Regions from separate parts of the Marinobacter sp. ST-43 genome, predicted to be linked through region 1. Evidence: riboswitches for the same ligand, from Rfam matches in the RefSeq annotation. Region 1 holds a riboswitch; the other holds the start of a gene.

Evidence for each region. Region 1 has a riboswitch for thiamine pyrophosphate ahead of thiC (phosphomethylpyrimidine synthase ThiC). Riboswitches for the same ligand answer to the same signal wherever they lie in the genome.
Region 2: it holds a riboswitch for thiamine pyrophosphate, as region 1 does, so the genes downstream of both, thiB (thiamine ABC transporter substrate binding subunit) here and thiC (phosphomethylpyrimidine synthase ThiC) in region 1, are expected to answer to the same signal.

The regions. Positions count from the first base shown of each region.
Region 1 covers NZ_JASSVO010000009.1:26,364-42,026, reverse strand. The annotation lists gene QPL98_RS12360 (lysophospholipid acyltransferase family protein) at 1-238, opposite strand, end outside; gene QPL98_RS12355 (mannose-1-phosphate guanylyltransferase/mannose-6-phosphate isomerase) at 235-1,653, opposite strand; gene lpxL (LpxL/LpxP family Kdo(2)-lipid IV(A) lauroyl/palmitoleoyl acyltransferase) at 1,650-2,708, opposite strand; gene waaA (lipid IV(A) 3-deoxy-D-manno-octulosonic acid transferase) at 2,726-3,979, shown strand; gene QPL98_RS12340 (TolC family outer membrane protein) at 4,036-5,439, opposite strand; TPP riboswitch at 5,577-5,690, shown strand; gene thiC (phosphomethylpyrimidine synthase ThiC) at 5,771-7,648, shown strand; gene QPL98_RS12330 (NUDIX domain-containing protein) at 7,763-8,383, shown strand; gene QPL98_RS12325 (DUF1249 domain-containing protein) at 8,380-8,865, shown strand; gene cpdA (3',5'-cyclic-AMP phosphodiesterase) at 9,076-9,882, shown strand; gene QPL98_RS12315 (DUF2235 domain-containing protein) at 9,996-12,056, shown strand; gene QPL98_RS12310 (DUF2931 family protein) at 12,095-12,673, shown strand; gene metE (5-methyltetrahydropteroyltriglutamate--homocysteine S-methyltransferase) at 12,737-15,007, opposite strand; gene QPL98_RS12300 (LysR family transcriptional regulator) at 15,121-15,663, shown strand, end outside.
Region 2 covers NZ_JASSVO010000001.1:750,208-765,870, reverse strand. The annotation lists gene uvrC (excinuclease ABC subunit UvrC) at 1-1,789, shown strand, start outside; gene pgsA (CDP-diacylglycerol--glycerol-3-phosphate 3-phosphatidyltransferase) at 1,797-2,351, shown strand; gene QPL98_RS03605 (ABC-type transport auxiliary lipoprotein family protein) at 2,348-2,956, opposite strand; gene QPL98_RS03600 (MlaD family protein) at 2,953-3,891, opposite strand; gene QPL98_RS03595 (ABC transporter ATP-binding protein) at 3,891-4,685, opposite strand; gene QPL98_RS03590 (MlaE family lipid ABC transporter permease subunit) at 4,689-5,837, opposite strand; gene QPL98_RS03585 (ATP-binding cassette domain-containing protein) at 5,874-6,488, opposite strand; gene thiP (thiamine/thiamine pyrophosphate ABC transporter permease) at 6,481-8,148, opposite strand; gene thiB (thiamine ABC transporter substrate binding subunit) at 8,153-9,157, opposite strand; TPP riboswitch at 9,206-9,297, opposite strand; gene QPL98_RS03570 (murein L,D-transpeptidase catalytic domain family protein) at 9,462-10,205, shown strand; tRNA gene QPL98_RS03565 (tRNA-Gly) at 10,334-10,409, shown strand; tRNA gene QPL98_RS03560 (tRNA-Cys) at 10,467-10,540, shown strand; gene QPL98_RS03555 (Fic family protein) at 10,822-12,312, shown strand; partial or broken gene QPL98_RS03550 (metallophosphoesterase) at 12,431-12,727, shown strand; gene QPL98_RS03545 (bifunctional diguanylate cyclase/phosphodiesterase) at 12,781-14,511, opposite strand; gene QPL98_RS03540 (putative RNA methyltransferase) at 14,661-15,512, shown strand; gene QPL98_RS03535 (DUF3581 family protein) at 15,494-15,663, opposite strand, start outside.

The sequences.
Region 1 (15,663 bases):
TTTCCAGGGCAGTCATGCCCGTATGCATCAAAGACGTTCGGGCGAGTTCTGTCTGTTCCTTTTGGGAAAGCTCGGGAAAGCACAGCCGGATGTTGGTCTCGGTGACTTTTCGGGCATCGGCTCCCAACGCCCACGCCAGTTTGCCGCCCCAGGCTCCAAGACGCTGCGCCAGGCCCAGAGAGAGTGTGCCAACGACCTTAATGGGACTGATGATCAGATAGTATTTTAGCTTGCTCATGACCTTCCGTATTTGTCATCAAAGCGCACGATGTCGTCCTCTCCGAGATAGGAGCCGGACTGAACTTCAATAAGCTCCAGATCTATAACGCCGGGGTTTTCAAGGGAGTGAACCTGCCCGATGGGAATATAGGTGGACTGGTTTTCCGTGACCAGATAGGTTTTCTCTCCGTTGGTCACTTTTGCGGTCCCGCTCACAACAATCCAGTGTTCTGCCCGGTGATGATGCATTTGCACCGAGAGCTTGGCGCCGGGCTTCACGGTAATGCGTTTGACCTGATAACGGCTGCCGTTGTCGATGCAATCGTACACACCCCAGGGGCGATAGACTTCCCGATGGTTCATGTGCTCGTGCCGGCCATCGTTCTTGATGGTTTCCACGATTTTTTTCACATCCTGCACATGGTCCTTGTGGGCGACCAGCAGTGCGTCTTTGGTTTCCACGATGACCAGATCTTTCACGCCGACGGTGCTCACTAGGCGGCTGTCGGCCCGAACCAGGGTGTTGGCTGTGTTTTGGGCAATCACGTCGCCGTTGAAGCTGTTGCCGTTGGTGTCTTTCTCACTGACTGCCCAGAGGGCGGACCAGGAGCCAATGTCACTCCAGCCGGCGTCCAGTGATACGACGGCGGCGTTGTCGGTTTTTTCCATGACCGCGTAGTCGATGGAATCTTCCGGGCAATCGGCAAATACGTTTTCGTTCACACGAACGAAGTGAAGGTCCTCGCTGGCATCATCCATGGCTGCCTGGCAGATGGCCAGGATGTCGGGGCGATGCTTTTTCAGTTCTTCAATATAGGTGCGGGCGCCAAACATGAACATGCCGCTGTTCCACAGGTAGTCCCCCGAGGCCAGGTATTCTTCGGCCGTCTTCTGGTCCGGCTTCTCGACAAAGCGATTAACCTTGAAGCTCTCCTCGTCCAGTGCCGGGCCTTGCTGGATGTAGCCATAACCGGTTTCTGGGTGTCCCGGCACAATGCCGAAGGTAACCAGTTTACCTTGGTTGGCCAGTGGAATGGCGCGGGCAATGCCCGCCTGGAAGGCTGGCGTATCCTGAATAAGGTGGTCCGCTGCCAGTACCAGCATCAAAGGGTCTTCGTTTTCGTCGACGGTTTTTGCCAGTTGGAGGGCAGCCAGGGCTATGGCCGGCGCGGTGTTTCGCCCGCAGGGTTCCAGAATGATTCTGGCGTCGTCATGGCCTGCTTGGCGCATCTGCTCAGCGGCCAGGAACCGGTGCTCCTCGTTGCAGATGAGCGTTGGGTCGGCTGCTTCCATGCTTTTCAGTCGCGCAACTGTCAGCTGCAGCATCGACAGTTTGTCATCGGTCAGTTTCAGGAACTGTTTCGGATTCAGTTGTCTGGACATCGGCCATAGGCGCGAGCCGGTGCCACCGGCCATGATGACTGGATAGATCATTTTGATGCTCCGGAGCGTTTCCTGCGCTTCTTGTTATAGAATCCGGGGTCCTCTGGGTTCGGTCGGGTCTTGAACCGGCGGTGCATCCAGAGATACTGATCCGGTGCTTTTCGAATTTCATTTTCAATAACCGCGTTGATGCGCGTGGCATCTTCGAGATCGTCCCCGCTTGGGAAATGCTCTAAAGGTGGGTGGAAATAGATGTCATATCCGGGCTTGTCTTCTCGACGGAAATGACTGAATGGCATCACTACGCACTTACTGCGTTCAGCAATGCGGGAGGTTGCTGTGATTGTGCCTGCGGGTACGCCGAAAAAGGGTGCGAAGACGATGTCTTTCCTGCCATAGTCCTGGTCGGTGGCGTACCACACAGCATGGTTGTCTTTCAGGCTGCGTAACAGTCCGCGAAGATCTTTGGCCGCCAGTACTTTGCCGTAGCGTTTGGCGCGTGAGCGGGTCATTACGGCGTTCATCAGCGGGTTGTTGTGGTCGCGCTGCATGACATCAGAATCGATATACAGGGTTGCCAGGGAACCACCCATTTCCAATGTGCTGTAGTGGCCGCCAATCAGCAAAATGCCGTGACCTTCCTGTTTGGCTTTCTCGAAATGTTCGAGGCCATGAATAGAGGTGATTTTTTTCAGCTTTTCAGTGTTTCTGAACCACCCAATTCCAATTTCCATCAGGCCAATGCCATTGGCGATAAATGAGTTGCGGACCAAGGCCGCCCGTTGTTTGTCATTGTATTCCGGAAAACACAGCTGGATATTTGTTTCGGTGATGTGCCGGCGGCTCTTCGCCAACTTCCATGTGATCAGTCCGGCAGCTTTCCCCAACTTCCACTGAATACGCAGGGGAAGCTGTGCGGTAAACCACATGAGAGCAATGCCCACCCAGGTTGGCCACCAGCGGGGATGGAGGTAGGCTGAGTAGTCAGTATTCCGGGATTTTTGGCGGTACTTCTTATTCAAAATTGCTGTTCCTGAATCGACAAAAAGTTTGTCCGAAGGCAAGATGCCCCGCGATACAATGATTTCACTATGATAACGCATCATTTCGCCGGGAGTCCCGCGTGTTGCTCTTCATTTATTCGCAGCTAATCAGGTTGGCGTTGCCATTGATTTTGTGCCGGTTATGGTGGCGTGGTCGGAAGGCGCCCGCGCGTCGAGAGAAATGGTGGCATCGTTTAGGCTATGTTCCAGAGATGTCGGGTACAGTTATATGGGTACATGCGGTATCCGTTGGTGAGACGATTGCAGCAGGTCCTATGGTCGGGCGGCTGGTTGCGGAAAATCCCGATGCCTCCATTCTAATGACTGCGACAACTGAAACAGGACTGGCCCAGGCCCGGAAGATGTTTGGCGACAAAATTGCCTACGCCTACGCCCCATACGACACGCCAGGCTCCGTAGGGCGCTTTCTGAAACAAATAAAGCCTCGCATCCTGGTAGTGATGGAAACCGAAATCTGGCCGAACCTGATCACCCAGTGCTACCGCAAACAGGTTCCCGTTTTCCTCATCAACGCCCGTCTCTCGGAGCGTTCGGCCCGGGGCTACGAGCGGGTGCGGGGACTGGTCCGACCGGTCATGCAGAAAATTACCTGGATCGCCGCCCAGGCGGAGAAAGATGCTGAGCGTTTTCGGCGCATTGGTGTCGCACCGGCCAGTGTGGAAGTGACGGGTAGCGTGAAATTTGACGTGGATATCACCGAAGGCATTCGTGAGTCAGCCCGCCAGTGTCGACAAATCCTGGGAGCGCGGCCCGTGTGGGTCGCTGGCAGTACGCATGCCGGCGAAGATGAACAGCTGCTGGAGGCCCATCGGGCGGTGCTCGGGCAACACCCGCAGGCTTTGCTGGTGATTGTGCCCCGCCACCCGGACCGGTTTGGTTCGGTGGCGGAGCTGGCGGAAAAAGCCGGTTTCAACGTGGCCCGCCGCTCACTGCAGCAAGATCCTGCCCATGCTCAGGTATACCTGGGCGACACCATGGGCGAGCTGATGATGCTCTACGGCGCGGGTGACATGGCGTTTGTCGGCGGTTCATTGATTGAAAGGGGCGGGCACAACCCGCTGGAGCCGGCGGCCTGGGGTATTCCGGTACTTTCCGGCCCGCATGTGTTCAACTTTGAGACGGTGTATGAGCGCCTTCGTGCCGGCGAGGGTGTGGTGATGGTCCAAAGCGGGGACGAGTTGGGCCAGGCCGTGGTCCGTTTAATGGCGACCCGGGAAGAACGGCAGGCTCTGGGGGAGCGGGCACTGGCGGTGGTGAATAAAAATCGCGGGGCACTGGACAGGGTCGTTGAGGGTATTGTCGAGCGCCTGTAAAAACGGGCCCCTGAATCAGGAGGCCCGCCTGGCTGGTGTAATGCTCAAGGCCAGCGTTATTGCATCGGGTCGTCCAGCACTTCCTCATCGTTGGCCAGTGCCTCTATGCCCTGAGCGCCTTCACTGAGCCAGTTGTTCAGGTCAATCAGGTCCTGCGGGCTCAGGGTGCCTGCCGCCTGCTTCAGTTGCAGGGTGTTGATCACGTAGTCATAGCGGGCGTTGGCGTAATCCCGCAGGGCCACGTAGTACGCACGTTCTGCATCCAGCACTTCCACAATGTTCCGGGTACCTACATCATAGCCGGCGCGGGTTGCATCCAGTGCACTGCGGCGGGAGATGATGGTCTGCTCAAGGGCAGAGGCTGTCTCCACGTTGTTGTTCACGGTCAGGAACAGGCTGCGGGTGTTCACCTGTACATCCCGGCGCACCGTATTCAGGTCCTGTTCGGCGGCGGTGACCAGCGAACGCTGTTCCCGGGCGCCGGCCTGGGTGCCGCCGCCCGTGTAGAGCGGGATGGTCAGTGACAGTGAGGCAACGGACTGGTTGCCCTCCTGCTGGGTAGAAAGGGCGTTCTCCAGACTGGTTTCCTGGTAGGAGGCGCTCAGCTCAAGGGTTGGCAAATGACCGGACTTTGCCGCTTTCAGGCTGGCTTCGCTGGCATTGAGTTGCCTCAGGGCCGCCTGAATAGACCAGTTTTGCTCCACCGCGGTTGCTTCCCACGAAGTCGGATCCATGGGCTCCGGGCGCCCGAGCGGAAAATTCTGCCTGAGATTTTCCATGGCGTCCGGATATTCTCCGGTTAACCGGGCCAGTTGTTCCCTGGCCACATTCAGGTCGTTGTCGGCGGCGATGCGCTGGCTCCTGGCATCGTCGTAGCTGGCACGCGCTTCATAGACTTCGGTGACGGCAATGAGCCCCACGTCAAACCGTTCCCGGGCCTGTTCGTACTGGCGCTGGATGGCCGTTTCAGTCGCTTTTGCGGTTGTGACGGTGTCCTTGGCGCGCAGGACATCGAAGTAGGCGGTTGCCACATCCAGAATCAGTTGTTGCTGGGCCAGGTTGTACTGGGCCTCGGCCGCCTCGGCCTGGAACTGGCTGGCTTCGTAGCTGAACCAGTCTTGAGCCCGGAACAGTGGCTGGGTCAGCTCGACGCCGTAGCGGTAGGTTCGATAACTGTCTCCCGAGAAGAGTTGCCGCGTCAGCTCATCGGCGTTTGCCCCCCCGGGTATATTCCTGGGCTCGAAACGTGTGTAGCTTGCTGACCCAACCGCCGAGATTTTGGGCAGCAGGGCGCTCTTGCTCACATCACTGGCGGCCTGCTGGGCCTGGAACTGTGCCATGGCAGAGGCAATGCCGGAGTCGTAAGACAGGGCTTTCTCGTAGGTTTCCATCAGATCCAGAGCAAGCGCAGGCTGGGCTGCGAGCAGGGTGATCAATCCTGGAAGTAAACGTTTTTTCATTGGTTCTCCTGAAATACTGACACCGGGAATCTGCCCGGCAATGACCCAAAGGTATTGGTTGACCATTATGGACAATAATCGTTCCCGTCTCTAGACTTGCTAAGTCCACGTATTTTGTGGACAAACGAATTCAGAATCGCGTCTTGACGGGGTGCTGATTCGCCATAAACTGGCGATCGGCTGAGATTGCAACGCAGAACCCGCGACCTGATCCGGATAATACCGGCGTAGGGATTAAGGCCAGATGAACCGCGACACCATGCCTGTACGGCTATTTGTCGCAACTCCGTCATACGCGACCCGATACCACAAGACCACCCGGGAGCAGATCATGACGGACTTACCAGCATACCTCAGCGACTCCGCAAAAGTAGACTCCGCAGCAATCAAACCATTACCAAGCTCACGAAAAATATACGTGCAGGGTAGCCGACCCGATCTACGGGTGCCAATGCGGGAAATTACCGTGGGCGACACCCCCACTGAAATGGGTGGCGAAAAGAACCCGCCGGTGGTGGTGTACGACACCTCCGGGCCCTACACAGACCCGGAAGCCACTATCGATCTGCGTAAGGGCTTGCCGCCGGTTCGTGCCGCCTGGATTGCCGAACGGGGCGATGTAGAGCAACTGGAAGGCTACACCTCCGAATTCACCCGCCGCCGCATGAAAGACCCTCAGCTTGATCCCCTTCGGTTTATGGACGAGCGAAAGCCACTGCGCGCCAAGCCCGGACGAAACGTATCCCAGATGCACTATGCTCGCCAGGGCATTATTACGCCGGAGATGGAATACGTTGCCATCCGGGAAAACATGAAACTGCAGGAAGCCCGGGCTAACGGCTTGCTGGCGGAACAGCATCCCGGCCAGTCCTTCGGTGCCAACCTGCCCCCTGAAATTACCCCCGAGTTTGTTCGGGATGAAGTGGCCCGGGGCCGCGCCATCATTCCCGCCAACATCAACCACCCGGAAATCGAACCGATGATCATCGGCCGCAACTTCCTGGTGAAGATCAACGGCAACATTGGCAACTCGGCAGTGACCTCCTCCATTGAAGAGGAAGTGGAAAAACTCACCTGGGGCATTCGCTGGGGAGCGGATACCATCATGGATCTGTCCACCGGAAAGAACATTCACGAAACCCGGGAATGGATCATCCGCAACTCCCCGGTCCCCATCGGCACCGTGCCCATCTACCAGGCCCTGGAAAAAGTCGGCGGCGTGGCCGAAGATCTGACCTGGGAAATCTTCCGCGACACCTTGATTGAACAGGCGGAGCAGGGCGTGGATTACTTTACCATCCATGCCGGCGTGCGCCTTCACCACGTACCGCTGACCGCCAAACGCACCACCGGCATTGTGTCCCGAGGTGGTTCCATCATGGCCAAGTGGTGCCTGGCTCACCACAAGGAAAGTTTCCTGTACGAGCACTTTGAAGACATCTGCGAAATCATGAAGGCCTATGATGTCTCCTTCAGTCTTGGTGACGGCTTGCGCCCGGGCTCTATTGCCGATGCCAATGATGCCGCCCAGTTTGGTGAACTGGAAACCCTCGGAGAACTCACCAAAATTGCCTGGAAGCACGACGTCCAGTGCATGATCGAAGGCCCCGGCCATGTGCCGATGCAGTTGATCAAGGAGAACATGGACAAGCAGCTGGAATGCTGTGACGAAGCGCCGTTCTATACGCTCGGACCGCTGATCACCGATATTGCCCCAGGCTATGACCACATCACGTCTGGCATTGGGGCGGCCATGATCGGTTGGTACGGTTGTGCCATGCTTTGTTATGTCACGCCCAAGGAACACCTTGGACTACCCAACAAGGACGACGTGAAAACCGGCATTATCACCTACAAGATCGCCGCGCATGCTGCAGACCTTGCAAAAGGTCACCCGGGTGCCCAGATCCGCGACAATGCGTTGTCCAAAGCGCGATTCGAGTTCCGTTGGGAAGACCAGTTCAACCTGGGGCTGGACCCGGATACTGCCCGCGCCTACCACGACGAAACCCTTCCCAAGGAATCGGCCAAGGTGGCGCATTTCTGCTCCATGTGTGGCCCCAAGTTCTGCTCCATGAAAATCTCCCAGGAGGTCCGGGATTACGCGGCAGAGCACGGTATCGATGAGGTGTCGGCGATTGATGCCGGTATGCAGGCGAAATCACGGGAGTTTGTGGAATCGGGCAGCAAGATCTACGACAAGATCTGACCCGCATTCACTTGGTTCCGTGATGGCGTGAATCCGAGCCTGGCGGGGTGTTAACTTGCACCCCGCCGTGGCTCCGGCTATCGTTCAAGGCCGAATGCGCAACCGGGTGAAGTAATGCCAAAACCATTCCAGTTCAACGCCAGCGACGTCAAAGTCGAAAAACGTGAAACCGTGTTCCAGGGCTTCTTCCGAATGGACAAACTCTGGCTGACGCATCCACGCTTCGATGGTCGCGACATGCCCGTCTTTACCCGGGAACTGTTTATCCGGGGTGATGCCACCTGCGTGCTTCCATACGACCCGGCGCGCGACGAGGTTGTACTTCTGGAGCAGTTTCGATTGGGGGCGCTCCACCGTAACCAGTCCCCCTGGTTGCTGGAACTTGTTGCTGGCATGAATGAGGATGGTGAGAGTCCGGAAGAGGTGGCCCAGCGAGAAGGTCAGGAAGAGGCTGGGCTGAGTTTCAGTCGCCTGGACAAAATCTGCGATTACCTGGTTTCCCCCGGCGGTACCACGGAAATGATCCACCTGTATTGCGGTCAGATCAGCACCGCCGAGGCTGGTGGTGTTTTCGGTATGGAACATGAGCACGAGGACATTCTCAGCCACGTGGTGTCAGCGGAAGAATGCTTTGCCATGATTGCTGATGGCCGCATCAATAACGCCGCCGCGATTATTGCCATCCAGTGGCTGCAACTGAACCGGGAGCGTTTGCAGCGGGAGTGGCAAGCATGACGGAGTGGGTAAAGCGGCCCAGGCAATATGTGCCGGACCTGCGCCAGTTGGGGGCGCTCTGCGACGGCAACTATCAGCGCCTGCGCAAGCTGCGCCAACTTGAGGTGGATGGCAAACCCGTATGTGAGTTCGAACTGCACCGGGAGAACCAGTACCTGGGCCGGGTGCGAATTGAAGTGCTGCAAACGGCCAGATTCACAGAAACCCTGCTGCTGGAGCAAGTCCACAACAGCGGCCGATGGCTGAACAACCCGCGGATGACAGTGCGCGTATACCACGATGCCCTCATGGCCGAAGTAATCAGCTGCTACCGGCAACGACAGATTGCGTCCGTGAATGACTATCCGAACCGGTTTATGCATCACCCGGATGAAAAGGTTCAGGTGAACGGCTTCCTGGCCGATTGGCTGGACTACTGCCTGCGTTTCGGGCACCTGCCGATGGAGCATGCAGCCTGGTCTGCGGGCGAAGGCATCGATTGAAAACCCTCATCTCTGAACGGTTTCTCAGTTCGCCGAAAGTCTATAAAGCCGGTTGTCGGACCTGTGGCAGGGTTGTCAAATACTGCAAAATATAGCGTGCCGCTGGTCAGAATGTGATCCACCTTCCATTCGTGAACAATCAATCTGAACTAAGCCATCGTACACTTGTCTGGATTATCAACTGCTTGCAGAAAACAGAACAGGCCTGGCATGACCAAACCCACAACGGCGCGCCCACTCAATGTGTTGCAGCTTACCGATCCGCACCTGATGGCGTCTGCGGATGGCGCCTTGCTGGGAGTCAACACCCGTGACAGCCTGGCGGCGGTGATTGACGAAGTGCTTCGCAATCACGGCCAGCCCGACCTGATTCTTGCCACCGGAGATCTCACCCAGGATGCATCGCCGGAGGCGTATCGCTATTTCGCTGAACAACTGAAGGCGTTTGATTGCCCCTCGCTCTGGATTGCTGGCAATCATGACGATTCCGCGCTCTTATCTTCCATTGCGGCGGAGTCCGGCTCTGATCAGAAACAATGGATCCAGGGCGGCTGGCAGTTTGTCATGCTCGATTCCTCGGTACACAGCAAGGTGTTTGGAGAGCTTTCGGCCGATGAGCTGAGTTTTCTCGACAGGGCTTTGTCCGAGCAACCAGAGATGCCTGCTGTGGTTAGCCTGCACCACCACCCGGTGGATATCGGCTCAGACTGGATGGAAAAAATCGGGCTCAAAAACCGGGAGGCCTTCTGGCAGGTGATTGACCGGCATCCGCAGGTTCGGGTAGTGCTGTGGGGCCATATCCATCAAGAGCTTGAACAGCAGCGCAACGGTGCTTGCCTGCTGGCCACGCCTTCTACTTGCATCCAGTTCGCCACAGGATCCAGTGACTTTGCCGTGGAACCTCTGGCACCGGGTTATCGCTGGCTGGAACTTGATCCCTCAGGCAGCTTCAAGACGGAAGTCCGCCGAGCGGAAAGTTTCGAGTTTGACCTCGACGAGAAGAGTACCGGGTATTGATTCGGGTCTGGCTGAAGGCAGATCACGGTTTACGTTGACGGCTTTGATAATATGACAACCCTGTGAAGGGGATTTCACAGGGAAGATCAGCACTCGTCAACGGATGACTTGGAATGAGAATCATACAACCTCAGGATCTGCGGGCTGCGGATCTGCCAGGGCTGGAATCGCCCTTTTTTGCCTTGGAAAAAGCCCGACGCTTTATTCAGAACAACCCCAACATGAATCTGGAGCGCCTCCTTGGACAGCCGGCAACTTACGGTCTGGGAGCGCGGGCGTTCAATCTACAGCGCAATACGCATATCGAAAATGTCCTCCGGGAAATACGGGATGGGCGACTTCTTCTGGTTTTTGACAGTATTGATGGAGCACCATCCTCACCCGTCGTGCGTTGGCGTGAGGGGGAGAGAGGCGAGGGCCGTTGGCAAGTGACAGAGGCCGGAGTCGATCCCGAAATCAGCGCCGGAGTAAACGCTCTGAATCAGCACGGTATTACCCCGGGAGATTTGCGGGTTCAGGGCAGTCTGGGCGTGGGAAGTCTGCCTTCAGGCGATTTCGCGATGGAGTATCGCCTTAAACAGCGCGAGCAGGCTTCGCGGCAAGACGTTCAATCCGGCGGCTCACCCAGCTTATTCTCGAAAAACGTTTTGCCTGTCTCTGCACGGACCAAGACGACCGAATCTTCCACCACTGAAGCACCTCCGGAAATCCATCTCGAAATTGGCATCTTTACTGATGGCACCCTCAACAATGCTGAAAACTCCAGGGAACTGGAGGAGCGCGTGGCGACCGAGTGCGTTGAGGCCTTTGAGCGCGGCGATATTTCCCTGGAGGAGTGTGAGTATCGATTGTCTCTGGCAATGGGTGGGAGTTATGGCAATGCGCCGAGTAATGTGGCGAAACTGGCTACTCATTATGCCGAAACTAAAGATAAGTCTGGGAATCGAGTAATCCATCGGCTATGGGTCTATGCACCTGGAATTGGTACTAAAACTGGCGAAGGTGATTCGCTGGTTGGATCGATTTCAGGAATGGGTGAGACGGGTATAGTTAGTCAGGTTCGCGATGTTTTCGCCAATGCTGCGAACCGAGTTAGTGAGCTGGAGCTTCCTGGACAGATTAGAGTTCTGAAGGTTGATTTGTTCGGATTTAGTCGCGGAGCGGCATCCGCGCGTCATGCCGTATACGAAATACAGAAGGGGCAGAGTGGGGCGCTGGGTGAGGCATTTCGAAAAGAGGGTATTGATTGGCCTGAAGAAACAAAAATTCGCTTTGTTGGGCTATTCGATACGGTTGCGGCTATCGTGAATCCGTTATTGCTGGATTTTGCGCCCGGCAATAGTCTGAATGAACCTGTAAGGGTCTCCCTCGACCCGGCACATGTTGAGCGCGCTGTGCATATTGTTGCCGCCGACGAAGTCAGGAAAAACTTTTCCCTGAATAGCCTACGTAATGCTGATGGGAGTCTGCCAGAGGCATTCCGTGAAATATCTTTGCCTGGTGTACATTCAGATATCGGAGGAGGTTATCCAGATGCGCAACGCGAGGATGTCCTCCTGACCCCATACCATTTGATTCCAACCAGTCGGCATCGTTGGCCGGAACAGACTATGCAGTGGGATAATCTGGAGGAACTCAGGTCGACAATTGTCTCAGAAGGCTGGGTTGGAGAGCGTAGTTCACCAGATCAATTGTCCGAAAGATATGACTCAGCGACCGCTGGGTTTGGCGCTGAGGCGGATTCCTACTTGGGAATCTACAAAAAAGTCTCATCTCATCCGGCGCCTGACGGTCGGGTTGAATTGGCGTTGCGAATGATTCGTGAGGTTCGGGGAGAGTATTCACTTATAGCGTTAAAAGTAATGTGTGAACTGGCAAAGGAAGCCGGTGTCCCATTCCGTGATATCAATAGTAGCGACGGGGCAAAATTGCCAGAGGATTTGGAGTCAATTGCTGAAACAATTCTTGATCAGGTTGCCTCCGGTTCCGACAGCCCTTCGCTAAGCACAGAGCAGCGCGCACTGATTCGTCAGCGATATACTCACTATTCAGCGAACTATAATCCCCTTCGAACAATGGTGAAGGGCCTCGTAGCCACTTTTCGTCTCGGACGACACTTTAGCCCAAATGCGCCGGCAGACTCTGGAAAGCGAACCATCCATCCCAACAATTGAGAGATTTCGTAATGTGTAGATTGCTAAGGATTGCATTAATGCTCGCACTAGCCTTTGCTATTGCCGGCTGCTCCACTTGGACGAAAGACGAGTCTCCGCTATACATTGGTGTCGCCGCACCTAAGCAATACCAGATGCGGGTTGTGCATCTGCAATTGGAAAAACCTGGTGAAAGGAGCTGGTGGTACCCTGTTGGTTCAGTTTCTTGTTGCTGGATTGGGGAATTTGGCCCCCGCCGGGTTGGCGGTGGCGAAATGTCTCCCTTCCCCAGCCTGATCGCCCTTCATTGGTTTTCATTTGCAGAGCAAAAATTCTATTTCTCGTTGATTCGTGTTCCGGAGGGTCTTCAAGACAAGATGCGTAAGCCAGCCGCACACTCATATCCGGACGGAACAACCGGCTTGAGGCCTCGGAGCTCACTGGTACTTGGGCTGGCCCCCGGCGGCCAGGTCGTAATGTGGATGATGAGCCAGCGAAGTAACGCAGTGGAGGTGATGCGTGTATCAGCCACTGAGGTTGATGGTGACCCCGATGACTTTGCCAGTGCCACAGCATCTTATCTGGAAGAGCATGGCGATTACCTGGAAGAGCATGGCCTGCAGCTCGACAAGTGGTAGTCGCACCGCTAAATCTGCGGGTGCGTTTTCCTGGCCGCACCCGCAGATTGCAGTTTGTAAAATCTAGTTTCTGAGCTCCCTCGCTGCCGCCACCATGGTTTCCAGTGCCGGCGTCACTTCTTCCCATTTCCGCGTTTTCAGGCCGCAGTCCGGGTTAATCCACAGCCGTTCTGCGGGGATACGTTCAGCCGCCAGAGTCATCAGGTTGATGATGTGTTCCTTGTCCGGAATGTTGGGCGAATGAATGTCGTATACGCCCGGTCCAATGTCGTTGGGGTATTCAAAGCTCCGGAAAGCATCCAGCAGTTCCATGTCTGACCGTGAGGTCTCGATGGTGATGACATCGGCATCCATACGGGCAATGGCTTCGATGATGTCGTTGAACTCCGAGTAGCACATATGGGTATGGATCTGGGTGCTGTCATCCACGCCGTTGGCGGCGATGCGGAAGCTGTTGATCGCCCACTCCAGATACGTTGCCCAGTCCGACTGTCTCAGCGGCAGGCCCTCGCGCAGAGCGGCTTCGTCGATCTGGATGATGTTCACGCCGGCTTGTTCCAGATCCTGAACCTCCTCGCGAATCGCCAGGGCCAGTTGCAGGCAGGAATCCTTGCGAGGCTGATCATCCCGCACGAAAGACCAGTTCAGAATCGTCACCGGGCCGGTCAGCATCCCTTTCACTGGTTTGTCCGTCAGCGACTGGGCATAGCGGATCCATTCCACGGTCATGGCCTGGGGTCGGCGGATATCGCCAAACAGAATCGGCGGTTTCACGCAGCGCGAACCGTAAGACTGAACCCAGCCGAAGCGCGTGAAGGCATAGCCGTCCAGTTGCTCGCCAAAGTATTCCACCATGTCGTTACGTTCCGGTTCGCCGTGTACCAGAACATCCAGTCCGAGCTTTTCCTGCGCTTCCACGCAGCGAACAATTTCTGCTCGCATTTGTTCGATGTAAGCCTGTTCGCTCAGCTCGCCCTTACGGAATTGCAGCCGCGCCTGTCGAATCTCGCGGGTTTGTGGGAAAGATCCGATAGTCGTGGTCGGGAAGGCGGGCAGGTTTAGTCTCTCCCGCTGGCGGGCGATTCGCTGAGGGTAGGGGCTCTGGCGATTGCCAAGCTCAGATGTGGCGGCTGCAACGGCCTTTCGAACCTCCGGATTGGTCACGCGATGGGAGTTTCGGCGGCTATCAATGGCCAATTGATTGTCTGCCAGCTCGGCGCGCACGCTGCTGCGGCCCTCGTTCAGTGCTCTGGCAAGAATCTGCAGTTCGTCGAGTTTCTGAACCGCAAACGCCAGCCAGTTGCGGATGTCGCTATCAAGCTCCTGTTCCCGGGAGAGGTCGACAGGGACATGCAGGAGCGAGCAGGACGGTGCCAGCCACAGACGTTGGCCCAGTTTTTCGTTCAGGGGCTCCAACCAGCCCAGAGTGCTGTTCAGATCCGATTTCCAGATGTTGCGACCATTGACCACCCCGAGCGAAAGCACCTTGTGGCTAGGTAGCCAGTCCGCCACGCGACTGACTTCAGCCGGGGCGCTGATAGCATCAATGTGCAGGCCTGCAACGGGCAATTCGCACGCCAGTTGAAGATTGTCCCTGAGCTCGCCGAAATAGGTGGCTAATAGCAGTTTCGGGCGGTTCGCTTTGAGCTGGTGGTAAGCCAGATTGAAGGCATAGCGCCAGTTGGCGTCCAGATCCGTGACCAGGGCAGGTTCGTCAATCTGAACCCATTCCGCACCGGCATCCGCCAGGGCTTCCAGGAGTTGGGAGTACACCGGTAGCAGGCGCTCCAGCAAATCCAGAGGATTGCTTCCATCCGAGGTTTTTCCCAGCCAGAGATAGGTCACCGGGCCGATAATCACGGGTTTTGCGTTGAGTCCCTGTTTCCGTGCTTCGGACAGTTGTGTTAACAGTCGTTCCGGATTGAGTTCAAAGTGAGTGTCAGCTGTCAGCTCCGGCACAATATAGTGGTAGTTGGTGTCAAACCACTTGGTCATCTCGCCAGCGGCAGTGGCACAGCAGGGGCTATCATTGGCACCCCGGCCACGTGCGGCACGGAAGTAAGCATCCAGCTCCGAGCCTTCTTTGCTGGCGGCCCGGATGGGGAGGTTTCCCAGAGTGACGGACATATCCAGCACCTGGTCGTAAAGGGAAAAGTCGCCCACCGGCACATAGTCGAGCCCGGCCTGTTGCTGCCAGTGGCGCCGGCGCAGATCGGCCGCCGTAATGGCCAGTTCCTGTTCGGTTTGCCGGCCGCCCCAATAGTCTTCCAGCGCGAATTTCAGTTCGCGCTGGCCACCGATACGGGGGAAACCGAGGTTATGTGTGGTTGCCATGATCGAGTCCTTGAATCTTGTGCGTTGAATGAGGTCTCAAGGTTAAGCGGGCTTTTACATGAATAAAAATGGTATTATTTCACCAAATCATGAGAAAAATTCACGGAGAGGCCATGGTCGAGCGGCACCATCTGGAGATTATGCGAGCCGTGGAGCGCCAGGGTTCACTGACGGCGGCGGCGGAACAGCTACACCTCACTCAGTCGGCGCTGTCCCATGCTATTCGCAAGCTGGAGCAGCAACTGGGCACGCCGGTCTGGCTCCGCGAGGGGCGCCAGTTGCGTTTTACCCAAGCTGGCGTTCAGTTGCTGGCATTGGCCAACCGGTTGCTGCCGCAGTTTGAACACGCTGAGATGCAGATTCACCAGATTGCCCAAGGTCAGCGCGGCAGCTTGCGAGTTGGCATGGAGTGTCACCCCTGCTATCAATGGCTTCTGAAAGTAGTAGGCCCTTACTTGCAGCAGTGGCCGGATGTCGATGTGGATGTGAAACAGGAGTTCCAGTTCGGCGGCATGGGCGCGTTGTTTGGTCATGATATCGACTTGCTGGTTACCCCGGACCCGTTGCATAAGCCCGGTGTACGTTTTGAGCCCGTGTTCGATTATGAACAGGTGTTGGTGGTGTCGGAAGATCATTCGCTTGCCGATGAAAAATGG
Region 2 (15,663 bases), on a different contig from region 1:
AGAACGCCCCGGTGTCTATCGTATGTATGACGATACCGGTGGCATCCTCTACGTGGGTAAAGCCCGCAACCTTCGCAAGCGCGTCAGCAGTTATTTCCGTAAATCAGGCCTGGCCCCTAAAACCGAAGCCCTGGTGGGCAAGATTGCGGCCATTGAAGTCACTATTACCGGCAGTGAAACAGAAGCGTTGCTGCTGGAACAGAATCTGATCAAATCGCTGCGGCCGCCCTACAATATTCTGTTGAGGGACGATAAGTCCTATCCCTATATCTATCTCTCCTCGCATTCGGATTATCCCTCGCTGACCTTTCGGCGGGGCCGCACCAAAAAGGGTGGTGGCATCTGGTTCGGGCCCTTTCCAAGCTCGGGAGCGGTCAAGGAAAGTCTTAATATTCTACAAAAGGTTTTCCGCATAAGATCCTGTAGTGAAAGCTATTTTAGAAACAGAACCCGGCCATGCCTGCAGTACCAGATCAACCGCTGCACGGCGCCTTGCGTCGGCTTTATCAGCCCTGAGGAATACCAAGAGGATATCCGGCACGCCAGCATGTTTCTGGAGGGCAAGAACCCGGCGATTATTCAGGACCTGATGCAGTCCATGGAGGATGCATCACGGGCGCTGGAGTTTGAGAAAGCCGCGGCGTACAGAGATCAGATCAACAATCTTCGCCATGTTCAGGAACAGCAATCCGTAGACGGTGAGGGAGGGGATGCAGATGTCATCGCCATTGCCCAGGATGCCGGTGTGGTCTGCATCGTTGTGATTATTGTTCGTGGCGGGCGGGTGCTGGGCACCAAGGATTATTTTCCTCGCTATTCCCTGGAACAGACCGAAGGCGAATTGCTGGCCTCGTTTCTGGGCCAGTACTATTTCGGTGGCGACACCCGGCGGGAGATTCCGCGCGACATCCTGGTGCCGGTGGCGGTAGACGGGCAGGAATTATTGTCGCAGGCCCTGTCGGAAGCGGCGCGCCGGGAAACCCGCATCCGCGGCAATGTGCGGGGCGAGCGTCGGCGCTGGCTGGAGCTGGCGATGACCAACGCCCGGCAAACCCTGCTGACACATCTCGCCAGTAAAGAAACCGTGTATCGCCGATTGCTGGCCCTGCGGGACCTGCTGGAGCTGACGGAAACGCCTTCCCGTATGGAATGCTTCGATATCAGCCACAGTCATGGGGAAAATACCGTCGCATCCTGTGTGGTTTTCGACGAGAATGGGCCACTGAAAAGCGATTACCGGTTGTATAACATCCAGGACATAACCGCCGGCGATGACTATGCCGCCATGCGACAGGTACTCACCCGGCGTTACCGGCGGATGGTGAACGGCGAGGGCAAGCGGCCAGATCTGGTGTTTATCGACGGTGGTAAGGGCCAGTTGAATATTGCTCGTGAAGTGTTTGAAGAGCTTGGAATTTCCGATATCCCCCTGATTGGTGTCGCCAAGGGTGTGACCCGGCGCGCAGGGATGGAGCAGCTGATTGACGCCTTAACAGGGGCCGTATTCCGAGTACCGGCGGATTCTCCGGCGCTGCACCTGATACAGCATATTCGGGATGAATCCCACCGCTTTGCCATATCCGGACACCGGGCCGGGCGAGATAAAAAGCGGCGCCAGTCAACACTGGAAGGCATCGAAGGGGTTGGTCCCAAGCGTCGGCGCGAACTGATTCGCTATTTCGGTGGCATCCAGGAACTCAGAAAAGCCAGTGTTGATGAAATGGCCAAAGTGCAGGGCATCAGCAAAACACTGGCAGAGACCATTTACGCAGCATTGCATGACCAATAGGAACACCATGAATTTACCGAACATACTGACCATGTCCCGTATCGTGATGATTCCGGTATTCGTGGTGATCTTTTACCTGCCGATGCAGTGGAGCTACCTGGTCAGCGCCATCATATTTGCTTTGGCGGGTCTGACGGACTGGCTGGACGGCTACCTGGCCCGCAAGCTGAACCAGAGTACGCCTTTCGGCGCCTTCCTGGATCCGGTGGCCGACAAACTCATGGTGGCAGTGGCGCTGGCGGTCCTGATCGAAGAGTATTCGGCGGTACTGCTGACAATTCCCGCCACCGTGATTATCGGTCGCGAGATTGTGATCTCGGCGTTGCGTGAATGGATGGCCGAAATGGGCAGTCGCGCCAGTGTTGCTGTGTCTTATATCGGCAAGATCAAGACCACCGCTCAGATGGCGGCCATTGTCGGGTTGCTGGCGTTTCCGCCGGGTAATTTCTGGGCTTATGTGGCCATCGGTCTGCTATACATCGCAGCAGTGCTGACCCTGTGGTCCATGATTCTCTACCTTCGTGCCGCCTGGGCTGACTTGTTTCCGAAAGAGGCAGGTTAATTGGCCGGAGGTTCCTGGGCCATACACTGGTGTGCCCAGGTGACTGTGGTCACGGATGAATGTGCACTGGCATTACTGAAGGCCTCCATCAACTCCCCCAGCGCGGTGCTTTGTGCGTTCGCACTGGCTTCATAACTCCTCACACACAAGCTCCGTCTGGTGCGATTATCCATGAGTTGCTGATGCAGCCTGATCACCACCCGTGTGCCAGTTTCACCATTCTCAGCATGAAATCCGGTCAGCTCGGAGACCAGGGTTAACTGCGACGTTGCCGGGCTGGTGTCGGTCATCACATTCGCGAACGCGCCGCTTGCCCGGAAGGTTTCCAGCAGGTGATCGCGAACGACCACGGGAATACTCTCTCGCCATCGGGCGCCTGCCAGGGCCCGGTATTCGTAAGCCGACGGTTTAATCAGAATACGAGCGCTGTCCAGCGGGTCAGAAGCCAGTGGCGTATCTACCCGAAGGCTGGCCGGCAGCGCCTGGTCAAATGCTGGCAAGTCGCTCGCTGGTGCCAGCTCCATCAGGCGAGGGGATTCGGGCACCGGGAAGACCGTGCAGCCAGCCAGAACCAGGCCCAAGGCGAGAGCGGATAGCACTTTCATTGTTCGTACTCCTTGATGCCGGTGCCGCCCCACAAGGTTCCGGTGGGGTCCTGCTCCAGCCTGCGGGTAAACGAGTTCAGGTTGCGCAAGGTGCTACGCAGCTCCCGCAATGCAGGGGTTATTTCTCCCAGACCCTGAAGCCCAGCGTCCAGCGCCAGTTCATTGTCGCCGGTGAGGGTGTCCAGTCGATCCAGGGTAGGTTGAAGGGTGGTCAGCGCCCTGGACATGGCCAGGAGAACCGGTTCCACCCGCTCATCCAGGACCTCTCGGGACCTGTCTGCCGCGGCAGACACCTTGATGGCAGCTTCTTCGGCACGGATGCCGGCTTCATCGAACCGGGTCATCAGCGCCTCAAGCTCGTCCCGGCTCGCCAGCAGGGATTCACTGGCCTGGCGGGCGTTTTCAAGAATTTCGGCAATGTTGCTCAGGTTGTCTTCGGACATCAGCCGGTTGGCATTCTCCAGCAACTGCTCTGCTTTGCCGAGCATGGCCTCGCCATTGGTCAGCAGGTTACTGAAGGCCGAAGGCTCGGCGGCTATCAGCGGTGGATTGGCTTTGTGGCCTTCCAGAATGGGGCTGTCTGGTGTGCCTCCGGTAAACTGTATGCTCATGCTGCCGGTTATGTTGGCCAGTACCAGGCCCGCGCGGGTATTCTCCCGTACCGGAATATCCTGATTCACCCTCACCAGTACCCGCACATGGGCGGGGTTGTCCGGCGCCAGGGTAAGATCCAGCACGTCGCCCACCGGGACGCCGGTATAGAGGACCGGGTTACCCTTGGCCAGCCCGCCAACCGGGTGATCAAACCCGATCCGGTAATAGGCCCAGTTAGTGTCGGTAGATGATTTGCCCAGCCACAGAGCAAACAGCAAGGCAGCGATGACTGCCGCAAGCGTGAAGAATCCGATGATAACGTGATGGGCCTTGGGCTCCATTAACCGGGCTCCTGTTTGGTTAGCCTGTTGTGGGCTGTAATCGCCGCGCGGCCACGGGGACCATGGAAGTAGTCCTGAATCCAGCGATCGTCGGTTTGTGCCACCTTTTCCAGAGTATCGGCAACCAGCACCCTGCGTTGAGACAGAACCGCAACACGGTCACAGGTGGTGTACAGGGTATCCAGATCGTGGGTAACAAGAAATACCGTCAGGCCCAGTGCGTTGCGAAGGGTGACAATCAGCTCGTCAAAGGCGGCAGCGCCGATCGGGTCCAGACCGGCGGTTGGTTCATCCAGAAACAGGATTTCCGGGTCCAGCGCCAGCGCCCGGGCCAGGGCCGCCCGCTTGACCATACCGCCGGAGAGTTCGGCCGGGTATTTCGTGGCGGCTTCTGGTGGCAGGCCGGTCAAGGCCAGCTTCATTCGGGCCAGTTCTTCCGCCTCGGCCCGCGACAGCCGGGCATGTTCAATCAGCGGCAGCGCGATGTTCTGCTCAAGGTTCAGCGAGGTGAACAAGGCGCCGCCCTGAAACAGAACCCCGAAACGCTGCTCATAGCGGGAGCGCTCCGTGGCGGATAGTTCCGTCAAATCTTCACCAAAAACGGTGATATGTCCGCCGGATGGCGGATTAAGGCCAACAATGCTGCGCAACAGAACTGACTTGCCGGTGCCGGAGCCGCCGACCACCCCAAGAATCTCCCGGGGGTAAAGATCCAGATCGAGTTTCTCATGAACGATGTGGCTACCGAACCGGTTGTCGAGTGCGCGTACCTGTATGACCGGATGATCTGCCATGCCTTACCAACCCATTTCCATGAAAAACAGCGCTGCCACGGAATCCAGCAGTATCACCATAAAGATAGACTGCACCACGCTTGAGGTAGTGTGTTCACCGACAGACTGTGCGCTGCCCGCCACCTTGAAGCCTTCCAGGCAACCGATGACGGCAATCAGAAACGCGAACACCGGCGCCTTGCCAAGGCCGACCAGGAAGTGCTTCAGGGCAATGTCCCGTTCGACAATGGCAATGAACTGACTGGGTGGAATGTCCAGTGCCAGAGCGCAAACCATGGCCCCGCCAACCATCCCGGAGATCATGCCGATAAAGGTGAGAATGGGAAGGCTGAACATCATCGCCAATACCCGGGGAACCACCAACAGTTCCACCGGATTGAGCCCAAGGGTGCGAATGGCGTCGAGTTCTTCATTGACCTTCATAGCACCAATCTGTGCAGTGAATGCACTGGCGGTTCGGCCGGCCAGCAGGATGGCTGCCAGAAGTACGCCGAACTCCCGCAGGAACGAGAACGCCACCAGATCCACGGTGTAAATAGTCGCGCCAAAGTCCTCAAGAACCGTCGCGCCGAGAAACGCTACCACGGCCCCAACCAGAAAGGTGAGCAAGGCCACAATGGGCAGGGCATTCAGGCCGGTGTCGTGTAGTGCCGCCACAAAGGGTGTTATACGCCAGCGAGTAGGCCGGGGCAGGATGTAGAACAGCGTGCCCAGCGTCTGGCCAATAAACCCGGCCAGCAACCAGACCAGCTGCCCCAGCGTGGTCACCTTCTTTCCGATCTCCGCCAGGAACGCCACGACCGGGTTGACGGTTGCGATCTCCGCCGACGGCTGGTTCATGGCTTCAGCAACCGCCTGTATCAGGGCACGCTGTTCATCCGGTAATTTGGCTCGTTCCAGAGCGCTGATCAGAGCGTCGCTGCCAAGCAATTTCACCATCAGCGAGGCGCCGGCGGTGTCCAGGCGACCCAGGCCGGAAAAATCCGGGTTGCAGCCTGCTGCGCGAGGTTTCAGGGCAGTTGTTTGCCGATTCAGGGCGGAATAGTGGGACAGAGTCCAGTCGCCGGAAAACTTCAGCGTATGGCCACCGAATTCGGCGTTACCGAGAGTGTGGGCGCCAAGTGGCTGAGATAGGCCGGGTTCATTTGCCACGGAGTCACGGAGTCCCTGTTTGAGTTCTCTGAAAGCTTAAAGATTCCAGTGGCTGTCTGCCAGTATTCTGCGTTCTTCTTCATCGTGACTGGCCAGTAGCATGGTGATGCCCCGGGCTTTTTCTTCCAGAAGCATGGCGTACAGAATCTTCCGGGTCTCGGTGTCCAGGCCAGTCATTGGCTCATCCAGCAAGAGCAATGGTTGGCGCCGCAGGATGGCTCGCAGCAAGGCAACGCGCTGGCGTTGGCCACCGGAAAGCTCGCCAGGCATTCTGGGACCGAAACCTGCTAACCCGGTGCGTTCCAGCCCGGTTTCAATGGCGTGGCGTTGAGATTCATCCAGCTTGAGACCGGGGTGAATGCCAAGGCCAATATTGGTAAAGACATCCAGGTGCTCGAACAGGTTGTGTTCCTGGAACACGCTCGTTACCGGGCGCTGCCAGGGTTTTAGCAAGTGGATCGGCTTGTCCTGCCAGAGAATCCGGCCGCTGGCTGGCGGGAGAAAACCTGCAACCAGACTGAGCAGGGTTGATTTGCCGGAACCGCTCGGGCCCTGGATGGCCAGACATTCACCAGCAGGCACGGAAAAATCGAATCGCCAGAGATGGCCGTCAGGGCCATACTCGAAGGCCAGATCTTTGATCTCAAGCATGTTCAGGCTCCGGCAGTGGTTGGCTCGCAGCGGAAGTTGTTCTGGACTTAATGCCGGGAACACGGGAGAGCGATACAAAAATCAGTATCAGTAACCCCAACAGCCAGAGTCCGGTACCTGCGGCCTCCCCTAAGCGGTAACTACCCAGTTGCTGATATAGCAAAACGGGGAGAGTGGGTTTGCCGGGACTGCCGAACAGGGCGATAACACCGAAGTCACCCAGAGATAATGCCACACCATACGCCAGGGCCAGAGCAACTGGACGGCGCAGATGCGGCCAATACAGCCATCGCCATCGATACCAGCCCAGGAGGCCCAGTTGGTCTGCCTGTTTGAGTGATCCGGCGTCCAGGCTTGCGAGAGGTCCGCGCAGTATCTGTAGCACAAACGGCACGGCCATCAGCCCGTTGATCAGTGCCACCAGGAACCAGCCCTGCATGGTGTTCCCCAATTGCGGCCTTAACAGAATAAAAAGCCCGGTCCCCAGTACCAGAGGCGGTACGATCAATGGGAGATAGCCAGTGACGGCCGGCACTATGGCCAGCCAGCGCAGACGAGCCCTGTTGGTTGCCGCCAGGGTTAGCAAGGCAACGACCACCGAACCGAGCCCGGCTGGAATGGCGATTAACAGGCTGCGAGCGGTGGCCGGCAATAGCTGTTGATAAATAGAAGTAGCATCCGCCGTTGGCCACAAGGCCGGTAAACCGCGCAGAATAATAGCCAGTAGTGGCGCGACCAGAAAGGCCGTGAAAATCGCCAGGAGCAGACTTGCTGAAAACCCTTGCCAGCGCCGTGCGAACAGAGGGACCTGACGCGATAGCCGTCGGTTTGGCAGTACCGCGGTGTCCAGGCGTTTCCGGAAAACCAGCCACCAGAGGCTGCCACAGATCAACAGCTGCAGAATGGCAAACAGTGCGGCACGGGCGAAATCGAATTCAAAGCGCAGTGCCTGGTAGATGGCGACTTCCAGGGTGGTTGTTCCTGGCCCTCCGCCCAGCGTCATGATGATGGCAAAACTGGTGAAGCAGAGCGTGAACACCAGTGCCGCCACGCCGGGCAGGACCGGTTTGATGGCGGGCCAGTGTACCGCACGCCACAGCCACCAGCCGCCGAGCCCAAGCTGAGAGGCGGTTCTCATTCGTGGCGCGGGTATGGAATCCAGAGCCTGCAACAGGATTCGGGCCGCCAGTGGCGCATTGAAGAACACGTGGGCGAGCAGAATGCCGTTCAGCCCATAAAGATTCCATCCATTTCCAGGAACCCAGATATTGAGCAGGCCGGTGAACCAGCCCTGCCGACCAAACACCGCTATGATGCCTGAGACTGCCACGATAGTGGGTAAAACCAGACTCAACTCCATCAGCCGCATAATCAATGTGCGACCAGGGAAGCTTCTGTAGCGGGCGAGGGCGGTCGCTACCGGGAGCGCCAGCGCCAAGCTTAACAGGACAGATAAAAAGGCCTGCCAAAGGGTAAATCGGACCACGCTCTGGAAATAGGAACTTGCCAGCGTGCGCCCCGGATCCAGCTCTCCGGCCTCCTGTAGTATGCTCCCCAGGCCAAGTGCCACGAGCAGCAATAGCCCGGTGCCGAGTAACAGGCCGGGCCAGATTTGCCAGCCAGGATGGCTGAAGGGGGCGGCACTCGCGTGTGTTGGCATCACATCAGTCGGTCAGTGCATCAAGCCAGTCGTTCACCAACTGTCGGCGAATGGTGGCAACTTTCGCGGGGTCTATATACAGGGCTTCGGATGGTGTAATCAGCTTGTCGAAAACGTCTGGCAATTCATCGCCAAGATCAACCGCCGGATACATTACATTCTTCAGTGGAATATGACGCTGGAAGTCCGCGGTCAGCATGAAGTCCAGAAACTCTCTGGCAAGTGTCTTGTTATCGGAGCTTTCCACCAGGGCGGCGACTTCCACCTGCAGGTAATGTCCTTCATTGAAACGGGCCGCCTGATAACGGTCAGTTTTGTCGATAGCCATGTGATACGCAGGAGAAGTGCTGTAAGAGAGGATCATAGGCGCTTCGCCATTCATGAATAGCGAGAAATAACCGTCACTCCAGCTTTGGGTGGTTGCGAGAATCTTGTCGCTGAGCTGCTGCCACTTTGCTGGCGCTTCATCACCATAGACGGCATGCATCCAGAGCAACAGGCCGAGTCCCGGTGTGCTGGTGCGCGGATCCTGAATGATGATCTTGAGATCGTCTGGCGCGTTGACCAGTTCTTCAAGGCTTGAGGGCGGTTCCGACAACTGCTCTGTATCGTAGACAAAGGCAAAATAGCCCCAGTCGTAGGGCACGAAAGTGTCGTCGTCCCAGTTAACAGGCAATGCCAGGCGTTCCAGTGATTGGCCGTGGCGGCCCAGAAGGCCGGTTTGCCGAGCGGTCTCCATGGTGCCGGTATCCAGCCCCAGAACCACATCTGCCGGGGTGGAGCTTCCTTCCAGCCGGAGCCTTTGCAGAATGTCTCCGCCGCTGTCCAATACCGTGTAGTTCAGGGAGCAGCCGCATTGGGCTTCAAACGCCTCTTTAACCGCGGGCCCCGGGCCCCATTCGGCGGCAAAGGAGGGGTGGGTATACACATTCAGGACGGTCGGTTCATCGGCGGCAACCATCAGCGGCAGCGACACGGCGAACAACGCGGGAATCAAGCGTGAAATCATACATTGGCACCTTGTTCAGTAGCGGGGGTGCCATGCCGCGAACACCACGAAAGGTGGTGACTCAATCCCTACGCCGGTATTAACCGGGTCAGGTTCCGCGGGTATGGTCTCAGCCCTTCCAGGCACCCCGTTGAGTTGAGTCAATGCTATCACGCCGGAGCCACACCCCGGAATTCGTATGTTTGATTACTGCTTGTTTATTTTTTGTACGGCGATGACGGGTGTCTCATTTTTTATTGATAGAATGGGGCATTTTTTGATCTGTGGATTTATGCAGCTTCTATCTGGTTGAGAGGTAAGTTTGATGCCCAAGCATCACAAACGACGAGGAATTTCTGCTCTGGTTGCAGGCGCGCTTTTTACCCTTGGGTTGTCGGCCGCAGGCCACGCCCAAACCGCGAACGATGATATGTTTGGACGTTTGGCCTCCGCGGCTCCCAAGCTCAGCCCGCAGGTTCTCGAAGCCGCACTCAAGGCAACCCGTTGCGCCATCAGCAATGGCACGGCCATGCCAGAGCGGCTGGCGGTGATCGACTTCTCTTTGCCGTCCTCCAAAGAAAGGCTATGGTTGTTTGATCTGAACGAAGGAGAATTAATCCTTCGTGACCTCGTGGCTCACGGTAAAAACTCCGGTAATGCTGAGGCAACCGCATTTTCCAATATCGAGGGCAGTCACCAGTCCAGTATCGGCCTGTTCAAAGCCGCCGAATCCTATCGGGGTTCCCATGGCTATTCGTTGCGCCTTGATGGACTGGAACCGGGTTTCAACGACCTGGCTCGTCAGCGGGCAATTGTTATCCATGGTGCAGACTACGTTCAGGACAGCTGGGTAACAAAGTACGGCAGAATCGGCCGTAGTCATGGCTGTCCGGCGGTAGACAATCAAATCATCAAAACCGTGGTAGACGAGCTCAAGGGCGGACAGCTGGTGTTTAAATACTACCCCGATCAGGAGTGGCTCCAGTCCTCCAGTTACCTGAACTGCGATTCCGCCGGGCAGCTGGCCGGTGCGCGTAATGCAACAGCGGTGGCTGGGGATCGATCCTGAATCGTTGCTGGCTAAACTTTGTGCAGATTTTCAGTAAAAACAGAAAGTTGAAAAAAAGGTGTTGACGGCGAAGGCGGAATCCGTAGAATACGCAGCCGTTGACGAGGCAATGCCTCTGAAACATTAGAGCGGGAATAGCTCAGTTGGTAGAGCACAACCTTGCCAAGGTTGGGGTCGCGAGTTCGAATCTCGTTTCCCGCTCCAATTTCTCCAAGTCTCTCAATGCCTCCTGAGAGCAAAAGCCAGAATCCAGGCTTCCCCGGCGCGGTGGCAGAGTGGTTATGCAGCGGACTGCAACTCCGTGTACGCCGGTTCGATTCCGACCCGCGCCTCCATTTTACCCTTGCTTTTCAGTTGCTTACGATTTCGGAAAATAACCGGCGTCTTTCCCGCGAACGTTTTCCTAATTTTTTCCATCTCTCTCAGCGATTTCAGCGTCGATTTTGACTATAACGGCGAGATGATTTCCTGCTCTCGCTTTTAGTGCCTCGCAGCAGGTACAGTCAATGTGAGCACCCGGACCTTGCGTGTAAAAAATGTTGCCTATATTATCAAAAGTGTAAAAAAAGGGAGTTTCGTGTAAATAAAGTTTTGGCGAGGGGATGAAAGGGAAAACATGCAGTACGCAGGTTACGCACATCTTATTAATCAGGACAGTATCTCGGCCATAGCGCCGGCGATATCTGCGGAAGTGCGCTCGGTCACCCGCAAGGAAACCATCGGCCAGACTATTGCTGTGCCCGCAAAGCTGGCCCCGGCCCCGGACGATCGCCTGGGGCACGTTCTGTTTGCCATCAAACACGAAGGTATCAACTTGCAAGTATTGGCCCAGGCACTGCCGGCCATCCCAGAGCCTGAGATCCGGCAGGCCTTTGATGCCTCCCCAAACAGCCAATACCTGCGCAAGGCCTGCTTCCTGTGGGAACACTTTACCGGTGAGACGATTCGACGCGCCACGGAGAGCATCCAGCAGGCTTACGTGCCGTTGTTTAACCCCAAAGCCTACATTACCGGCCAGGGACAGAAGAATCCCCGTTGGCGAGTGATATTCAATGGCCTGGGCACACTGGATTACTGCATCACAGTGCGGCGAACCAGAGAGCTTCAGGCGTTGCTTGATGAACACTTGCTGCAAAAAGCAACCGAGTTTACCGAGTCGCTGCCGAAAGACATTCTTAACCGCACGCTGGCCTGGGCCTACCTGCACGAAACTAGGGATTCCTACGCCATTGAAAACGAAGCACCGTCGGAAGATAAAGCCACCCGCTTTGTGAACCTGCTGAAACAGGCCCACAGCCCCCGAAAACTGGATGAAGACTACCTGGTAGACCTGCAAAACGCCGTTATCAGCAACGTGTTCTCCCAGGCGGTGTCTTTCCGAACGGAACAGAACTATCTCAGTAACGGCCTGCGCGGTGCGCTGGGTGTTAGCTATGTGCCGCCGGCCCCGGAACTCTCGCGTTCCTTGATGGAACATCTGATGGTGCTGGCAAACCAGCAGCCGGAAGATACGGACCCACTGGTATTGGCCAGCATCGTATCTTTTGGTTTTGTTTTTGTTCATCCCTTTATGGACGGCAATGGCCGCCTGTCCCGGTTTTTGTTTCACCAGGTACTGTGCCAGCGTGGAGCCCTTCAGAATGGCCTGGTGCTTCCTGTATCCATAGTGTTACGCCAGAATGAATCCGAATATCTAGGTGTGCTGCAAGCGTTTTCGGAACAAGCGAGGCAGTACTGGGATGTTACTTACATCGACGAAAACCAGTTTCAGTTCGAATTTAAGGGCCATGAAGCCCTTTACCGGTACTGGGATGGCACCCACTGCGCAGAATTTATGGCCCGTGCAACCAAACAGGCTATTGAACAACACCTGAAAGAAGAGACCGTGTTCCTCACGCGGTACGACGAAATCTACCGCCGCATAGACCAGTCCTTCGATATACCCAACACCGATCTCTCCAGGCTGGTGATGTTCTGCCTGGACCAGAACGGCCGCATTTCGAATCACCGACGCAAGCAATATCAGTACAAGGTTCCAGAAGAGATCTTCGATGCGCTGGAACAGGCATATCGAATCCTGGTAAATGAAGACATCAAGCCTATGTAGCAGCGAGGGCTTCTACCCCTGATTGTCGAAAAAGGGTTACCGAAATTGCCAACAGCTTGCTGTTATCTTGTATACAGTGGAGCGAAATCTCTAACCCATTAAACACAGATTGAATGAAATGAAATTGGTCTGTATTTCCGACACCCACAGCCTGCATAGGTGCATTCCAGGCATCCCGGACGGTGATGTGCTGATTCATGCCGGGGACTGCCTGGGGCAGGGTACGTTAGAAAACGTCATAGACTTCAACGACTGGCTTGGGACTTTGCCTCACAGGCACAAGATTGTTGTTGCCGGTAACCATGACTGGGCTTTTCAGGAAACTCCGGAACTCGCGCGGCAGGCATTAACCGAAGCCATCTATTTGGAAGACAGCGGTGTTGAAATCGAGGGAGTCCGATTCTGGGGGCCCCCTGGCGTACCCCTTCAGCAAGGCTAATCCGAATGAAATCAGGCTTCGTTCGTTGCTTATAAATTGCGCGAAGTCCGGAGCTTCATAAACGCCTCTGCCGCTTTCGCCGGCATCGGTTTGGCGTAAAGAAAGCCCTGAGCGAAATCGCAACCGAGATCACGTATCAGCTTTGCCTGTTGCTCCGTCTCTACACCTTCTACAAGAATGCTCAACCCGAGACTCTGGCCGACCGTAACCATGGCTTTCATGATGGACATGTCGCTTTCGTTTTCCATAGCATAGTGAAGGAAGCTTCGATCGATCTTGATGCTGCATACCGGCAGCTTCCGAAGATAAACCAGGGAAGAGTAACCAGTGCCGAAGTCGTCAATGGATATATGGAGCCCCGCAGCCTTGAGGCGCTCCAGTTGCCTGGTTTGGCTTTCTTCACTGCCAAACACCTCGTTCTCCGTGAGCTCCACCCCGAGTTGCTCAGGTTTCAAGCCATAGTGTTGGATGGTTTCCAGGATCTGGTCAGCCAGGTGTGGATTGGTCAGTTGGCGACCGGACAGATTGACATCAATACGCACGCCCGCGAGCTCAGTTCCCTGCCAGGCTTTGAGCTGTTTGCATGCGGCATCGATGACCCAGTCACCGATACGGTTTATAAGTCCGGATTTTTCAGCGACCGGGATAAATGTCGCCGGAGAGACAAGGTTTGATGCTTTATCGAAACATCGTAAAAGCGCCTCGCAGGAGGTCGTCCCACCAGTTCTCAGGTCTATTTGTGGCTGGTAGTAAAGCTCCAGGCCACCATTTGTCAGGGCCTGGCGCAGCAGGGCGGTTATCTGTTGGTATTCGACCAGCCGGTCGTTGATATCAGAGGTGTAGAAGCAGACCGTATTTTTTCCGATCTCCTTTGCGCGGTACATGGCCGCGTCTGCGTTGCCCATGAGTTCTGCTACGGTGCCGCCATTGTGTGGGTAAAGGCTGACGCCAAAACTTGCCGATACCTGATAGCAATCACCTTGAAGCTGCACTTTGTTTTCCAGCGCCTTGATCAGACGCTGGAGCAATTCATGAATTCCCTCTGGGCCGTCAAAATCAAACAGAAGAAGCACGAACTCGTCGCCTCCGAAACGGCTGAGCAGATCGCTGTGCCTTAGTTCCTGCTTTAGAATGTCGGCTACCGATTTAAGGAGGGTGTCGCCGTGATGGTGGCCGAGGGTATCGTTGATCAGTTTGAAGTTGTCCAGATCCAGAAAGATCACGGCAACTTCACGATCCTGGCGTTCTGCCTCCGCCAAACGGCTTTCAAGCTCAGATTCCATCAAACGGCGGTTGGGCAGCCCGGTAAGGTCATCAAAACTGGCGCGGTGGACCAGCTCTTCCCTGGTTTGCTTCTGCTCTTCCAGGCTGATGTCGATACAGAACATCTCGCACTCGCCAGTGTCCTGTTTGATCATGACGTGACTGGAATAAACCGGCACCAGATGGCCCGCCTTATGTTTCAGTTCCAGTTCTTCCGAGGGAATGCTGATGTTGTGATCAAGCCAGTTAGTATGGGCCTCAATGACGGCTGCGCGCATGGGCTCCGGAATAATCAGGTCCTCCAGCAGCTCTCCCTGAGCCTCAGTTCTGGAGTACCCATACAATCGTGTGCTGGCTTCATTCCAATAGATGACCCTCCGATTCCGGTCGTAACCCTGAACGGCAACCATCGGCAGGCTCTCAATCAACTCATGGAACTTTTGTTCACTTTGCTCCGATTGTGACGGTAACGACGATCTGTCCTTATTCCTCTCCATGACGGACGAGACTCCTCCCGGTGGGTGAGAACGCATCTAAGCGTTTTCGAGTCATTCACAACAAGAATAGGAAGCCATTCCGCAGTTTGCGAGCCTGATGGGGTATTCCTTGTTAGAATGGCCCGGCATTTCCAACGTTTGGACGCTCAGTGAACATCACTTCCTTCGAATCCCTCGCCTGCCCACTCGACGGCAACCCGCTGCAGCGGGTAGATAAAGCCTGGCGATGTCCGCAGGGCCATAGCTTCGACATTGCGCGGCAGGGTTACGTACATTTGCTGCCGGTTCAGAAAAAGCGCTCGAAAGATCCCGGCGACAGTAAAACCATGGTGGCGGCGCGCCAGCGCTTTCTTGAGGCGGGGTACTATCGCCCGATTGCGGATGCCGTGTCGGCTGCAATCCTGAACGACGCTGCGACGGGCAGCGAACTCAGTTGTCTGGATGCCGGCTGTGGTGAGGGCTATTATCTGCGCCAACTAGCGTCCCAGGAGGACGAAATCTCACTATCGTTGCTCGGACTGGACATTTCCAAGTGGGCGGTGCTGGCGGCGGCGCGCAGGGAAAAGCGCGCATGTTGGGTGGTTGGCAGCAATGCTAATCTGCCGGTGTTGTCGGCTTCAGTGGACCGTCTTCTTTGCCTTTTCGGATTTCCGGTGTATCCGGAGTTTGCCCGGGTTATGCGGCCGGGTGGGCGACTGGTGCAAGTAGACGCCGGCCAGGATCATCTGAGGGAGTTGCGGGAGATTGTCTATCCGGAAGTTCGCGCAGACTCTCGTAAAGTGGCTCTGGTACCAGAAGGATTTCGGCGAATTGGCACCCAGGATTTACGCTTTACACTGCATCTCGAGGGCGCCGATCCTATTGCCGATTTATTGGCAATGACCCCGCACCTCTACCGGGCGAGTGCGGAAGGCAGGGCACGGGCTGCGGCGCTGAAAACGTTATCGGTAACCGTGGATGTCTGCCTGCAAACGTTTGAACGTTACAATCCGGCAGGTTGATCCTCGCTCTCTATCCCCCAGCGGGTACCCCTTGCCTTGAGCCGGTAGAATTCTTCGACGATGCCGGCCATGGCTTCAGGGCAGTATTCCCGAAGGCCAGCCAGCACCAGGCGCTTGGAAACCTCGCCAACGGTTTTTCCAGAAGACTGCA